One region of the Paenibacillus sp. GYB006 genome, then DNA from elsewhere that is predicted to be linked to it. Evidence: riboswitches for the same ligand, from Rfam matches in the RefSeq annotation. Region 1 holds a riboswitch; the other holds the start of a gene.
The links. Region 1 has a riboswitch for cobalamin ahead of metE (5-methyltetrahydropteroyltriglutamate--homocysteine S-methyltransferase). Riboswitches for the same ligand answer to the same signal wherever they lie in the genome.

Region 1 (7,956 bases):
TATGTTGAGAATATTAATAGATTAGAGAAAATATTTTAGAAAAAATAGGGTACAAGCATGACTTTTGATCTATATTTTGTCACTAAGACGCAACAGGGAGCTTTAAAGTCTGACCTGGATAGATCCGATGTGCATTTTTAAGCTTATTGAGTTGTTGAAGGGTCTGCCAAGTCGTGTTGTATTTAAGGGAAATGGAATACAAGGTGTCCCCTGATTTTACAACATACACAGAAGGCTTTTCGGTAACCGGTTTAGAAGGCTTACTAGGTTTTTCGGGTGTAACAGGAATCTCAGGTGCTGGTTTTTCTTCTGCTGGCGGAGCAATAACCGGAGCTGTCCCTTCCGAGATCCGACCATCTGTCGTAACCGTTCCTTTACCTAACTTTTGCAAATGAGTAATTAATGCTTCATCCAGAGAGCCGTACATTCCTGCTTGGCTATATTTCTTGAACATATCGTACTCATCGCCGCCGATGGAAGTGAAGTCATTGGTTGCCAGGGAATAAACTGCTTTCGGATCAATTGCTTTTCCGCCAACCATCACGGAATGAACTCGACTTCCAGCTTCTTTTGAAGGGTCGATTTTAAAAGTAAAGCCGGAGATTTGCGGGAATCCGCCGCTTGCTTCCGGATAACTTTTCACCCCATTTTCCAGGGCTGCGATGAGGTCTTCGCCTCTGACGTTCAGAGTGACAATTTGGTTACCAAAAGGAAGAACGGTAATGACTTCACCTTTGGTCACCTCACCTTTTTCAATGGAAGCACGAATACCGCCGCCGTTTGTTAAGGCCACATCCGCACCCGATACATCACGAATGGCATCTGCAATGAGGTCTCCTAGATTGGTTTCTCCTGTACGTACTTTCTCACGAGCACCTTCCAGATCGGTTGCGATGTTTGCTACCACTTCGTCCAAGATCGGTGCTTGTTCTTTAGTGATGGAATCAACTAGAGCTGCTACTTTTTCATTAGGAGCAATTCCTGCCGCTTCTTTTTCGTCAATGAGGGAGGCTTCTTTTTTAACTACGTCACCGCCGTCAACCCATAGATCCACGACACCAACATATTTAGTGTATTCACCGGCACTGGCAATTAATGTCCCATTATCCGCCACAATTCCATCTTCGAGCGTTGTGTGGCTATGACCGTCTATATAAACATCAATACCATCGACTTCTTTTACCACATCAAACGTATTATCTGTATCCGAATCATCCTGCCCGGTATGAGCCAGTGCGACGATAACATCTACTTTGTTACGAAGTTCATCAACATATTTTTGCATTTCATCCGATGGATCCGTGAACTGAATACCTTCTACGTTTTTCGGATTTGTTTTATAAGCAGTTTCCGGTGTAGTAAGGGCGATAATGCCGAGTTTCACTCCGTCCACTTCTTTAATGATATATGGATCAAAAAGGCCTGTGCTGTTCTTTTTCTTCACATTGGCACTAATCATAGGAAAGTTCAAATCTTTACTTAGTTTCACTAGATGCTCCCAGCCATAATTGAATTCATGGTTACCGGGAACGATGGCATCATAACCCATTTCATTCATGACTTTCACGATACTTTCCCCGTTGACAAGTGTAGCGAAGGTTGTTCCGTGAATTGCGTCACCGCCATCCAGAAAAAGAGTGTTTGGGTTATCCTTACGGTACTTATCCGCAATTCCTGCAACTTTGGCATATCCCATGTTCGGAGAATCTTCTACGGCTCTTGCATGTGTATCATTTGTATGTAGGATGGTGATGTGAGTTCCTTTTTGCTCAGAAGTGGAAGCCGTGCCTGCTAATTCTACCGCTGCATTAGCGAAACTCACTGAACTGAAAAATAATGCGGAAACGGCAATCGTCGATAATGTCTTTTTCCATTTAAACATATAAGTTTCAACCCTCCCAATTTTTATCTCATGCACATTTTACCAAATAACTATGAAGAATAGTTCATTTTTTTAATCATTTCCTTGAACAGATGGAAGGTTACACCATAAAAGATATGAAGTAGAATAGATATAGTATGGTCTGTTTTGCGTACGAATTAACGTAAAGCTTTTATTTTCATGGGAGGAGGAATTACAAATGATTAGAGGATTGTTTGAAACACATCTAGATGTAGTGGATCTGGCACGCTCTGCTGCATTTTATGAAGATCAGGTTGGACTAGAACTCGCCCATACTGATAGCCGGGGTGCCCGGTTTTACTGGATTGGCGGAAAAGGAAATGCCATGCTTGGTTTATGGAAGAAGGAACCGCATGAAATATCCAGGCAGCATTTCGCTTTTGAAGTACCACTGTCTGAATTTACAGAGACAATAGACACGCTCGCTCAAAAAGGAGTGCTTCTCGATAATTTTGTCGGTGACAAAACCGGCAGACCCTACGTTTTTGGATGGATGCCTGCTGTCTCTATGTTTGCAGAAGACCCGGATGGTCATTTAATCGAGTGGTTGTCCATGCTTCCTGGAGAAGCGAAGCCAGAACTTGGGGTGATTCCATGGGAAGACTGGGATAAATTATAATTTTTAAATACGGTATAAAAACTCTCATGAACATACAGATATAATAAATAAGAGCGCGCGTCCATTTTTTGAGACGGGTGCTTTTTTCAATATAGAAGTGAGCTCTGTAGTAATGCTGCCATAGGACAGCTCTTTTCAAGTTGCTAGCCGCGAAGATAACTCACTTATAAGTTAAACTTATATAATAGAAGAAACATGATTTTTTTCGAGAAATAAAATGTGGTTTTTAGTGATAAAACTGAAAAATTAAAAATATCTATGAAAATCTTCCACAAGGGATAGACGAGTGCAAATGATTTCAGTAGAGTGGGTAAAAAGAAAAGATAAACCAGTGGATTGGATGCCCTGAAATAACGGAGGAAATCATATGGACAAATTACGTGAACACAGACAATATGCAGAAATAGATAAACTCGAAGGTTCGCGGGCTACTTACGAAAGAGACTATTCCCGCTTAATTCATTCACCGACGTTTCGCCGGTTACAGGGGAAATCCCAGGTGTTCGGTGCAGGCACAGGTGACTATTATCGCACAAGGCTTACTCATTCACTTGAGGTGGCGCAGATTGCAAGGGAAGCGGCCCGAAGTCTGCTGCGAAAATATCCCGATGCGGAGCTTGGCAGGGCAGATAACCCAGGGCTCGTTATTGACCCTGAAGTCGTAGAATGTGCTTCCATTGCTCATGATTTTGGCCATCCGCCCTTTGGGCATAAAGGAGAAGAAGTTCTCGATAACATTTTGACGAACCTGGTTCAGGAGAAAACGCAGTCCATTGTGGATGTAAATAAAACAGGCAAGGCATCACCAAACCAAGTGCAAAAAGTAACCGAAGCCATGCGCAGAAAGTATGAACATTTTGAAGGAAATGCACACAATTTTAGGCTCATGATGTTCCTTGAAAAGCGAGAAAACATAGATGGACTAAATCTGTCGGATGCGGTGCTTCTCGGAGTGAATAAATACCCTTATCCCGGCACAGAGAACAAGAAGGGGATGTACCAACATGAGTGGCAATACATCAGCGATATTCGCAGCGAGTGGAAAATTCCGAAAGGGCAAAAGACACTAGAAGCCCAGCTTATGGACCTCTGTGATGATATTGCTTACTCAGCTCATGATTTAGAAGATGGCATTAAGGCAGGGAAAATCGAAGTTCACGAACACTTTTTGCATGACCCGCACATTAAACGGCTTATTGTTGATAAGATCATGACGCTCGATGATGCATTCTGGTTGGGGTGGACGAAAGAAGCCATTGAACCAAAGGTAGAAGAGGTACTGAATAGTTTTCTCCGCATTTGGGAAGAGAAGATCCCTGGCTGTGACCATGATTTTTCTCGTACCCGCCGGGAAGTAAAAGCGTATTGGGTGAGTTTGTTTGTCAGTTCCTTGGGGATTATTGATACCGGAGACTGGAAAAAGGTTACTTTTGTCAAGGAAGGGAAAGAGGATCTTGATCTGCTCCGTACAGTGAGTGTGCTCAAAAGTTTCGCATGGGTAACGATGATCAAAGATCTTAGAGTTCAGCGTCTGCAAAAAAGAAGTGAATGGATTCTCCGGCGTTTATGGTATGCATTTAACGATCCCGCGACTTCAAAATCGATCATTCCTTCGGATTGGCTGCAAAGGTATGAAAAAGACCAGGCTCGCCCTAATCCAATATGGACGTGGGAACACATGATTATAGACTATATCGCGGGGATGACGGATGCCTTCGCTGAGAAAATATACAATGAATTATATGGTCTAAAAGTTGGCTCAATCTATGATCTTGATTAAATAATATTAAAAAGCACTATTCATAGAGATATACTTGGTGTATATTGGATACAACCTCCATTTATGAAAAATAGAGGGACGAACTAAATATAACGGAAACAGGTGTACGGTGCTAGATGCAGCCGTACTTAATAGGGAAGACCGGTGAGATACCGGCGCGGTCCCGCCACTGTAACAGAGATGTAGCTTGCCATATGCCACTGGTTCATGAGGTGAACTGGGAAGGCGCATAGCTTATGGATCTTCCTCTGGAGCCAGGAGACCTGCCTGTTTTGACAACACTGCTGTACCTACGGGAGATAGGAAGGTGTTAAGATGGCTACCTGTCTGATCAAGAACAAGGGGCGTCTTTACCCTAGGTAAGTAAGGAAACAGCAACGTTTTACGTTACAAATGTAGACATCCGAGTTCTGCATTTCGTAAATAAAGACGGAACCGTTCTCTAGGTGAAGACGTCTCTTTTTGCCATTCGTAACCCAACCGAAGATGAACCAAGTTATTCATATTATACCTATACGGAGGTAAGGAAATGAGTCAATGGATCAGTAGTAATCTAGGGTATCCGAGAATTGGTGCCAATCGTGAATGGAAGAAAGCACTCGAATCTTTTTGGGCAGGGAAAGTAAGTGAATCTGATTTTCTTGCAGAATTAAAAGGAATTCGTCTTGGACATTTGCGACTTCAACAAGAGAAAGGAATCGATCTGATTCCAGTAGGCGATTTCTCACTTTATGATCATGTCCTTGATACAAGTACAATGTTTGGCATTGTTCCAAAGCGTTATGGGTACGAAGGTGGAGAGGTATCTTTGGATACTTATTACGCAATGGCTCGCGGTAACGATCAGGCAGCCGCTTCCGAGATGACAAAATGGTTCAATACCAATTATCACTATATCGTTCCTGAACTCGCTGATGCGAATCCTTCACTAACAGTGAATCGTCCACTTCATGCTTATTTGGAAGCAAAACAGGAACTCGGCATTGAAGGAAAACCAGTTCTTCTTGGACTTTATACTTTTCTTAAATTATCAAAAGGGTATGCGGAGACTGAACTTCCTTCCCTTGTAGAACGTTTCCTTCCGCTGTATTGTGAAGTGCTTTCTGAACTGCAGCAAGCGGGAGTAGAATGGGTACAAATCGATGAGCCTAGCCTCGTTACTGATATTCCAGCAGAAGATTGGAAACAAATTGGGCGTATTTATGAAGAACTGAACAAGGTAACGCCTGAGCTTAAGATCATTTTACAGACGTATTTCGAAGCAGTAGGGGATTATGAGAAAGTGGTAAGTCTGCCTGTTCAAGGCATTGGTCTGGATCTTGTTCACGGTGGGGAAGCGAATCTTGTACATATTCGTGAGTATGGATTCCCAGAGGATAAAGTTCTTGCTGCAGGTCTGATTGATGGTCGTAATATATGGAGAAGTGATCTGACGGAGCGCATTCAGGTGATAAAAGAGCTCAGTAAGACTGTATCCCCAGATCGATTGATCATTCAACCATCCAGCAGTTTGCTTCATACACCGGTATCTCTTGCAAAAGAAGATGCGCTGCTACCTGTTTTGCGTAATTCGTTAGCTTTTGCAGAAGAGAAATTGGATGAAATTCAGCTGCTGGTGAAATGGGCGGCAGAAGATGAGAATGTCATTCAAGAAGCTTTGGCTGAGAACCGCAAGGCACTCACTGAACTGAACACATCCGTATTCCGCAGTAACGGTACGGTAAGAGAAGCCGTAAATAATCTGGATGAATCTTCATTCGTGAGAAAATCTGATTTTTCAACAAGACATGCTGCTCAGCAAAAGAGATTTAATCTTCCTATTCTCCCTACAACGACAATCGGAAGTTTCCCGCAAACTGCTGAAGTTCGTAAGGCGAGAAGACAATGGAGAAATGGACAACTGGACAACCAGCAGTATGAAGCTTTTGTAGATGAGCAGACGAAGGAATGGATCGACATTCAAGAAGAACTGGGCCTTGATGTGCTGGTTCATGGTGAATTTGAACGGACAGACATGGTTGAGTTTTTCGGAGAAAAATTGGGTGGATTTGCCTTTACTGCAGGAGGCTGGGTTCAGTCTTATGGTTCACGCTGTGTGAAGCCGCCGATTATTTTTGGAGATGTGGTATACCAAGAGCCAATGACACTGAGAGAAACAGTATACGCTCAGTCCCTTACGAAAAAACCGGTAAAAGGGATGTTAACGGGTCCAGTGACGATTCTGAATTGGTCGTTTGTTCGTACAGACATTCCGCGCAGTGAAGTTGCTTATCAGATTGGACTTGCACTTCGTGAAGAAGTTGAAGCACTCGAGTCCGCTGGCATTGAGATGATTCAAGTGGATGAGCCGGCACTTCGTGAAGGACTTCCGCTGAAGAAAGCGGATCATGAATCTTACCTGACGGATTCCGTAAAAGCATTTAAATTATCGACTTCATCCGTTAACGATACAACGCAAATTCATACGCATATGTGTTATTGCGAGTTCCATGATGTTATTGATTCAATCGAGGCGATGGACGCGGATGTTATTTCTCTGGAAACTTCCCGCAGCCACGGGGAATTAATTGAGAACTTTAAAACACAGACGTATGACAAAGGAATTGGTCTTGGCGTTTACGATATTCACAGTCCTCGTGTCCCTTCCGTAGAAGAGATGAAAGAGGTTGTCGTATCGGCGCTGGATGTGCTTGATCCGGAACTGTTCTGGATTAACCCGGATTGTGGTCTAAAAACAAGAGGAAAAGAAGAAACCGTAGCAGCTCTTCGCAACATGGTAGCAGCTGCTGGAGAAGCACGGAACGAAATTCAAGTCCCTTCCTTATAAAAAATGATCCTGGCCGTTTTGTCTCACCATATCGTGGTGAGGCAGACGGCTTTTTTTGATGCTCAGTCGTTTCGCTTCTTATAGGTGAAATTTGATTTTGTAGAAATGAGGTTGCTATACTAAATTAATTAATTGTTATTTTGTTTTAGGCAGGATGATAAGCAGAATTATGATAATCAGGGAGTTGAGAATATATGAACCAATTGGGTTCACCATCATTAGAATTAGGAATTTTAGATCTCGTTCCCAAATTAATGGATGTATCTGCCGAAGAGGCAATCCGCCAGTCTGTCCATCTTGCGATCAAAGGAGAAGAGTGGGGATATACAAGATACTGGACCTCAGAACATCATAATCTTCCAGGTACAGAATCCGCGAGTCCAGAAGTATTACTATCTCACATCGGAGCAAAAACCAATCGAATCAAACTTGGATCAGGAGCCGTACTGCTTCCTTATCATCATCCGATTCGGGTAGCAGAAAATTATCATATGCTGGCTTCACTCTATCCCGGACGTGTTGAGCTGGGAATCGGACGCGCTCCAGGGGGATCGGCACATTTATCGATGGCTCTTGCCGGCAATTATTTAGAGAAAGTAGCCAAATATCCTGAACTCATTAAACAGCTTCAAGATTTGCTTCACGGCAGATATAGTTTTGATGGGGAGCCGATTGTGGCTAAGCCAGTACCGGAGATTCCTCCTACTCTGTGGCTGTTAGGGACCAATGTGAAAAGCGCGGAGTATGCCGCCCAGTTTGGAACGGGTTATGTATTCGGTCAGTTTATGAGTGAGCAGGATGCTGCCGAGATGCTGCAAAAATATAGG
Region 2 (7,956 bases), 170 kb from region 1:
TAAAATTAGAAATTCGGGGATACCGAATGACGACGATATCCATTTCTTTCTCTTTTTGTCTGCGATACTGCAGTTCATCGAGCACAACTGAATCCTCAGCTTCAATACGCAGTTCTGGAATATACGGCAGCACCCCGAGCACAGGAATTCCGGTCCGCTTCGTAAGCCAATCCAGCCCTGGTTGCAACAGCGCAAGATCTCCGCGGAACTTGTTAATAATAAAGCCTTTTACCCTTGCCCGCTCGTGCGGTTCAAGCAACTCCAGTGTCCCTACTAGCGAAGCAAATACACCACCGCGGTCAATATCCGATATCAACAGAACAGGTGCATCTGTCCAGCCTGCCAAATTCATATTCACAATATCTCTGTCTTTCAGGTTTATCTCCGCAGGACTTCCTGCCCCCTCCATCAGCACAATATCATATTGTTCCCGCAGACGATCAAGGGCATCAAGGACAATGGTTTTCGCTTGCGGTAAAAAGTGATTTCTATAGTCCATCGCGCTCATCTGCATCTTCGGTACCCCATGGACGACAATCTGAGAATGCATATCTTTAATCGGCTTAATCAAGATTGGATTCATATCGGTTGTCGCTGGCAAACCGCAAGCTTCTGCTTGTACTCCCTGCGCTCTTCCAATTTCCTTCCCATCCAGGGTGACATAAGAATTAAGCGCCATATTTTGCGATTTATAAGGAGCTGGTTGATATCCATCTTGTAAAAAAAGGCGGCACAGCGCCGTTGTCACAATGCTCTTTCCAACATCCGATGCGGTCCCTTGAAGCATTAGAACAGCGGCTCTATTCTGTGTTTTCTTTTTATCTTGTTCCTTATCAGTGTTCCCGGGATATGTACTTTTATTTTCCATGAGCGTGTCCCCTTTCTCTTATCACCAGTCACCAATATTACGGCTTAGGGCGCCATTTCTCATCTTAGTGCATAACTGTGGATAGAATAACCAGGATAAGCAGCCCTACTGCTTCAAGTCCCTCATTAAGCGCTCCATAAATATCTCCTGTTAGCCCCCCAAGGCGATTGCTTATTCGATCCGCAGCCCATTTCCCACAAGCCCATATACATAGAGGAATGACAAAAAAGGCAGACAGCACAACACCCATATTCAGACTCCATGTAAACTGCGGCCCATCTACAGCGTACGCAGCAAGTAAAAATACACCGCAGGAGATCGTAGAGAGAAATAAAGTTACCGCTCCCACTTTATAAAGCAGTTCATTCTGAACCCCTGCAAACATTCCTGCCAGACCTTCTCCTGCTCTAGCCCGTTTATATTTCACCATGGCATACACCATAAAGGAACGACTCCATAGGAAAGGCAAAACCGCTGCCCCCATAAGAAAAGGTTGTCCCATTAAGCTGTATAGAAGCGTTGCTTTCAGCATCAGCAGCAGAACACAGGCAATTACACCCATAGCTCCCACCCTGCTGTCCTTCATAATCTCAAGCATTCGTTCTCTGCTTCGGTAACTGAGAAGGGCATCAGCAGAGTCCATCCAGCCGTCTAAGTGAAGCCCGCCTGTGAGCCAAACCCAGATCGTGAGAACAAGCACTGCCGACGGAGCCGGAGGCAATAAGAATCCACTGAGCCAAGCTGCCATAAAGACACAAGCCCCAATACATAAGCCAACAACCGGATAGAACAGAGTGCTTCTTGTCATTAATTCTGGAGTGAATTCAAGCTGAGTTTTCACTGGAAATCGCGATAAAAACTGAAAAGCGGCCGCAGCCGCTTTTGTATTTTCTCTCATACTTTATACTCCTTGCTCTTCAGTTCAATGGCAATACCAGCCGTTACAAGGAATACTTCCTTGCTGATTGCTGCCATACGCTGATTCAGAATTCCGGCATAATCCCGGTAGATCCGGCCCAATCGATATTCAGGAACAATCCCGTCTCCGACTTCATTGGTTACTAGAATCATAAGACCTGGATAAGCAGCAACACTGCGGACAAGACGGTCGATCTCCTCCATTATTGCGTCAGGTCCTTCCTGTTCCTTGGCAATGAGCACGTTAGAGAGCCATAAGGTAAGACAGTCGAGTAATATCGTGGGTACAGGCAGCGTTGCTTCCATTAACCCGTTCAGCGTTTCAGCTACCTCTAGCGGTTCTTCAATCGTATGCCATAGATATGCCCCATCTTCCCGCTGACTGCGATGTGCAGCAATTCGGTCGGTCATCTCTTGATCATAAGCTTGTGCAGTCGCCATGTAGATCGCTTCTGAAGACCGGCTCATGCACAGTTTCTCGGCAAATGTACTTTTGCCGCTGCGTGCACCGCCCGTTACGAGAATGATCATAATTCGGCCTCTGCCTTCTCATTACCTCCAGAAATACCCGCACTGCTAAATGTAGCCATCTCAGCCATAATTCTTCCTGCCGCTTCAATCAGATGAAGGCATAGAACGCCGCCCGTTCCCTCACCGAGTCTCATTCCAACCTGAAGCATCGGAGAGAGGTCTAAAGTTTGCAGGAGTGCTGCATGTCCTCTTTCTTCCGAAGTATGAGAAGCAATCATATAATTTCGGCATGCCGGTGCAATACGGCTCGCTACCAACGCGGCAGCGGTAGAAATATACCCATCAATGACAACCGGACACTTCAAAGCAGCGGAGCCAATAATCACACCTGCGAGGCCCGCAATATCTAGTCCACCCACTTTAGCAAGCACGTCGATTGGATCATTCGGATCCGGCTGGTTAAGCTGTATTGCCCGGGCAATCACATTTGCTTTATGCTGAACACCTGCTTGATCAAGACCCGTCCCTTTGCCTGTCGCCTCCTGCACGCTGACTCCCGTAAGCACACTGGTAACTGCTGCACTTGGTGTTGTATTGCCAATTCCCATCTCTCCGGTAACGAATAACTGCGTTCCTTTTCTTACGGATTCTTGAACAACGTGGATCCCTGTAAGAATCGCTTGAAGTGCCTCTTCTCTGCTCATGGCAGGACCCTTCGCCATATTTGCCGTTCCTTTGCGAACAGAACGAGATACAAGTTCGGGGTGAGCAGGCTCACCATTCACACCAATATCCACACATATCACTTCAGCACCTGCATGACGAGCGAGCACATTTACGGCTGCCCCACCAGCAAGAAAATTGTGAACCATTTGCTGCGTTACCTCAGCTGGGAAACTGCTGACTCCCTCTTCCACGACCCCATGGTCTGATGCCATAACAATAACTGCCTTTTTAGAAAAACTAGGCTGTTTCTTTCCTGTAATCCCTGCTAAACGGATCGTGAGCTCTTCTAACTTACCTAGACTCCCCGGGGGTTTCGTTAAGTCATCCAAATGATTCGCTGCCGCCTTCTGTGCTGCCTCATCTAATGCGGTAATCTGCTGAACCCATGCTTTCAGTTGCTGTTCTCTCTCCATGATATCTCCATCCTTATCCGCTGCTGTTGTACAGCTTGTATATATCGATTATAACGAAAAGTGAGTAAATACTTCAAAAGAAATCATGCAATTTTCATATTGAATTAAAAAATAAGACAAGTTGTTCTCTTTGGCTGAAAAAAAGAGGACCTGATTTATGGATATCAGGTCCTCTTCTATGTTGTTCTGATATTTAAAATCATCTCACTCTTGCTGTTTACGCAGTAAAAACTGAGGAATGTGATGATCTGGATGTTGAACCATCACAGGTTGGATATCAAACAGTCCTCTGATGTTCTCCTCCGTAAGCACTTCAGCCGGAGAGCCCTGAAGGAAAAGCTTCCCCTCTTTTAGTGCACATAAGTAATTACAATAAAGAGAAGCTAAATTCAAATCATGCAATACGGCAATAATCGTAATCCCTGTACTTTGCTGCCATTCTGCCAGCAGATCCATGAACTGCAGCTGATAACGAACATCAAGAAAAGTGGTCGGTTCGTCCAGCAGCAGGATTTCAGGTTCTTGCACCATCACTTTGGCAAGGGCTACCCGCTGTCTTTGTCCTCCGCTAAGTTCATAAAGTCTGCGGTCTGCAAGAGAAGTAAGATCCAGCTTCTTCAGGACTTGCTCTATCTTTTCTTCTCCAGATCCCTGATCTCTTCCCAGCCAGTCTTGATAGGGATATCTCCCCATGGCCACAACGTCCCTGACGGAGTAACCAATCTCAGGTAATCCGTCTTGCTGAAGAACAGCAATAATTCGCGAGAGCTCTTTACGGCTGTAATCTTGAACTGGTTTACCTTTTATATGGATCGTGCCTTGGTTTGGTGACAGGATACCGGATAGTAAATGAAGCAAAGTAGACTTTCCGCTCCCGTTCGGCCCTACAATCCCCCACCAGTCACCTTCCTCAGCGGTGAAATGAATGTGATCCAGTGCAATGAACTGACTGTACTCTTTTCGGAGTGCCCTAGCTTCCACCACAGGAACTGTAGACGAGATTTCAGACTGATGATCGAAATTTTCTGTCATCCGCTGATGCCTCCTCGCCGTTTTTTATTCCGATGTAATAAGTAAGCAAAGAACGGAGCTCCTACAAAAGCAGTCAGTACACCAAGCGGAATCTCCGTAGGAGCGAGTAATGTCCGCGCACCCATATCCGCCCAGGCCAGAAAGATACCTCCGCCTACAGCAGATAGAGGAATAATGAGACGGTAATCCGGTCCGACAAGGAGCCTGATGATATGAGGGACAACAAGCCCCACAAAACCAATCACACCCGCAACAGATACGGCCGCAGCCGTTAACAGCGTAGATACCAAGAGTACAGATACTTTGAGTAAGTCCACTCTGACCCCAAGGTGTGCTGCTTGTCTTTCTCCTAGGGCCAACAAATTAAGTGATCTGCCTCTGCTCCATAGATAGATTAACCCAAGCCCTACATAAGGGAAAAGGATGGCCGTGTAAGACCATCCCCGCAAACTAAGGCTTCCCATCGTCCAGAACAAAATTTGATTCACCGTATCCTTTGACATGGCGGTCAGAAAAGAAACAACGGCTCCTAAAAAAGCATTCATCACAACACCGGACAAAATCAAATTGTTTGTCGGTATTTTTCCGCCTTCTCTAGCCAGCATCAAAACACCCCATAGTGTAATGACACCTGTTGTAAAAGCAACGAGCGGCAGCATCCATTCGCCAAGCCAAGCATACTCTAGACCCAAATAAATGATGAGTGCTGCTCCAACAGAAGCACCCGCCGATACCCCAAGCGTATAAGGATCTGCCAGTGGGTTACGAAGTACACCCTGAAATCCTGCGCCAGCAACAGCCAGCGCTGCACCAACCAGGATACCAAGCAGCACTCGCGGTAAACGTACCTTCATAATGATCTGTTCAGACGATGTATTCCATACGGGTTCAATGAACCCATCCATCCCCGGAATATGATTCATAAGAATCCCTGCGATATGACGAATCGGAAGATGTACTGACCCGATCGCAAGACATAGCAGCAGGGTCAGTACAAGCAGGATGATTCCTATCAATCCATATCCTGCTAGTTTCTTTTTCATTGGAACAGATCCGGGTAGACTGCTTTCGCTACTTCTTTCAATCCTTCCGTTACACGTGGACCTGGGCGGCTAAGCAGATTAGCATTAATCGAGATCACTTGTTCATTCTTAATTGCCGTAATCTCATTCCAGCCATCCCTAGCTTTAATGATCTCATCGAGTGTTTTGTCATTGTCTACCACATCGCTTGCGTACAGAATGACATCTGGGTTTACAGCAATGATATTTTCCTCACTGATTTCATACCAGCCTTCTGCATCTCCAGCCACATTCACTCCGCCTGCAAGGGTAATGACTTCATCCATAAATTCACCTTTACCTACAGTCCAGCCTGGAGAAAATTCGACATATACTTGTTTTTTCTGATCATCCGAAAGGGATGCTACTTTATCTTGTACTTCTTTCACATCTGCTTTCATTTTTGCGATGACCTCTTGCGCTTGTTCTTGATGATTTGTAATTTGTCCGTATACTTCAATATTTTTCATAACATCTTCGATTGTTTTGGGATCTGTTTTGAAAATAACGATACCGAGATCACGCAGTTTCTGCACTGCTGCCTCATCCATCGAAATACCTGTGAAGACAATATCCGGCTCAGCAGCGATGATTGCTTCTGCATTAGGTGTATACAGGCTGCCCATCTTCGGCTTGTCCTTTACCTGCTCTGGATAATCGTCATAGTCGGATACCCCAACGATTTGCTCGTCCAGTCCGATCGCATAAAGCGATTCTGTCTCTGCTGGAGATACAGACACGATCTTTTCAGGTGCCTTTTCAAAAGTAAACGACTCTCCCGTGGCATCCGTGATTGTCAGAGGATATACCGTCTCGAGACTAGCCTCTTCTTGGTTATCTGTTGCTGCGGTACCTTGATCTGTTGTCTGACCTGCTCCTTGTCCTTCTGTTGCTGTCCCGTTACCACATGCCGCCAGCATAATTGCAAGCATGAGTGACATTAAAATTGATAAAAAACGTCCATTCATTTTTTTCATTCTTCTCTCCCTCTCTTTATAAGTGAAGCCAACGATCTTATCAGGTATGAACACCAAACAACCCTGCTCCTATCATAAGAACAAGGTTACGTCTCGCAGCTGCTCCCTCTAATAGAAAGGCACAACAAATATGCAAAACGTATCCTTTCCTCGAAGGATTACACGTTTACCAAAGGCAAGGCAGGTCTCCTGACTATCCAAGTTTAAAGTAACAGCTTGCTCCCTTCCCATTTTCGCTATAGACGAAAACAGTGGATTAATAGCAGCTGTCCCTGGTATACAGTGGCGGGACCGTGCCGGATTTGCACCGGCTTCCCTTTTAACCAAAAGAATGTAGTGCCTTTATTCTTCTGGACCTTGCTCAGTATGATCGACTTTTCATATGTATTCACATGAAGTCTTTATGTACTTAGATGTTCATTTCAATTCGTATCAGGTCTTCACATCTTTTGCCATTATAGGGGAAAGCGGAATTTTCGACAACCAATCTTTCCCTTTATATTCCAAAAAAATCTATTTTAAGTGTAAGAGAATCAATTTCATAATACCTTTAGTAGCTTCAATCAGGACGATAGATAGATCAAAACGCTTCTATTTGTCTATATATCGTTTTAATGAGTTATGAAATTGATTCAAAAATCCAGTTTCTGTGCCGAAAGTTCTCCGCCTGACAAAGTAAATCGAAGCACGAGACATTCCCCTGGGCGAGGCATAAACGTATTAAATTCTGTTTCAGCAAGCCATGTGGCAGCCCATTGCCTGATCACTCCGCCATGAGTTACCACAAGCATCTTAGGTACTTCGTTATGATCTCCCCTATCCTGATGGGTACTCCGTCTAGTCTCATATAAATAAGGTCTGATTCGTTCTTCCACAAACTCCACTATTCTTTCGGAAAAGTGGGAAAACGTCTCTGCTCCCGGCGGAGTCACACCGAGAGGATCATCAATCCACTGACGATAATTCGGATCATACTGCAGCATCTCATACGTCTGTCCTTCATATTCTCCAAAGTGATACTCCCTGAGCCTTGCGTCCAGCACGGCTGTATGAGCCCGTTCGGGGACAATCATATCCAGTGTCTCTATGCATCGGACAAGATCACTTCCATAGATTTGATCAAACTGAATTTGTCCAAGGGATGCGCGGAGTCCCGCAAGATCCTCCTTCGCTTCAGGAAGCAGCGGAATATCGGTGTGTCCCAAATATCTTTTTTGCTGATTCCAAAGTGTTCGTCCATGCCGGACTAAATAAACATCGACAGAAGACATATTTTCATGAGACGTATTCACCACAGCCAACCGACTCCTGTAATCGACATCAGCCATAATAAAACCACCAGGATGACTACGAATAGACTTGATGATATATACATCATCGCAATCGTTGTCCGAATATGGCTCGCTTCCATCTCATGGTATGGAACCCCCATATAAGCACGGAACGAACGAACACCATGGTAGACGTTATATCCTCCAAGCCGGATCCCA

Region 2: linked by a shared signal. The riboswitch ahead of PV403_RS01085 (ABC transporter substrate-binding protein) and the one ahead of metE (5-methyltetrahydropteroyltriglutamate--homocysteine S-methyltransferase) in region 1 are both predicted to bind cobalamin.

What each region holds. Positions count from the first base shown of each region.
Region 1 covers NZ_JARBDA010000001.1:57,424-65,379, forward strand. Annotated here, with positions in the region: gene PV403_RS00290 (5'-nucleotidase C-terminal domain-containing protein) at 83-1,882, opposite strand; gene PV403_RS00295 (VOC family protein) at 2,082-2,522, shown strand; gene PV403_RS00300 (deoxyguanosinetriphosphate triphosphohydrolase family protein) at 2,890-4,302, shown strand; cobalamin riboswitch at 4,386-4,587, shown strand; gene metE (5-methyltetrahydropteroyltriglutamate--homocysteine S-methyltransferase) at 4,832-7,129, shown strand; gene PV403_RS00310 (MsnO8 family LLM class oxidoreductase) at 7,324-7,956, shown strand, end outside.
Region 2 covers NZ_JARBDA010000001.1:227,978-235,933, reverse strand. Annotated here, with positions in the region: gene PV403_RS01115 (cobyric acid synthase) at 1-787, opposite strand, end outside; gene cobS (adenosylcobinamide-GDP ribazoletransferase) at 933-1,766, opposite strand; gene cobU (bifunctional adenosylcobinamide kinase/adenosylcobinamide-phosphate guanylyltransferase) at 1,763-2,317, opposite strand; gene cobT (nicotinate-nucleotide--dimethylbenzimidazole phosphoribosyltransferase) at 2,314-3,396, opposite strand; gene PV403_RS01095 (ABC transporter ATP-binding protein) at 3,601-4,428, opposite strand; gene PV403_RS01090 (FecCD family ABC transporter permease) at 4,425-5,471, opposite strand; gene PV403_RS01085 (ABC transporter substrate-binding protein) at 5,468-6,466, opposite strand; cobalamin riboswitch at 6,629-6,841, opposite strand; gene PV403_RS01080 (histidine phosphatase family protein) at 7,099-7,761, opposite strand; gene cbiB (adenosylcobinamide-phosphate synthase CbiB) at 7,755-7,956, opposite strand, start outside.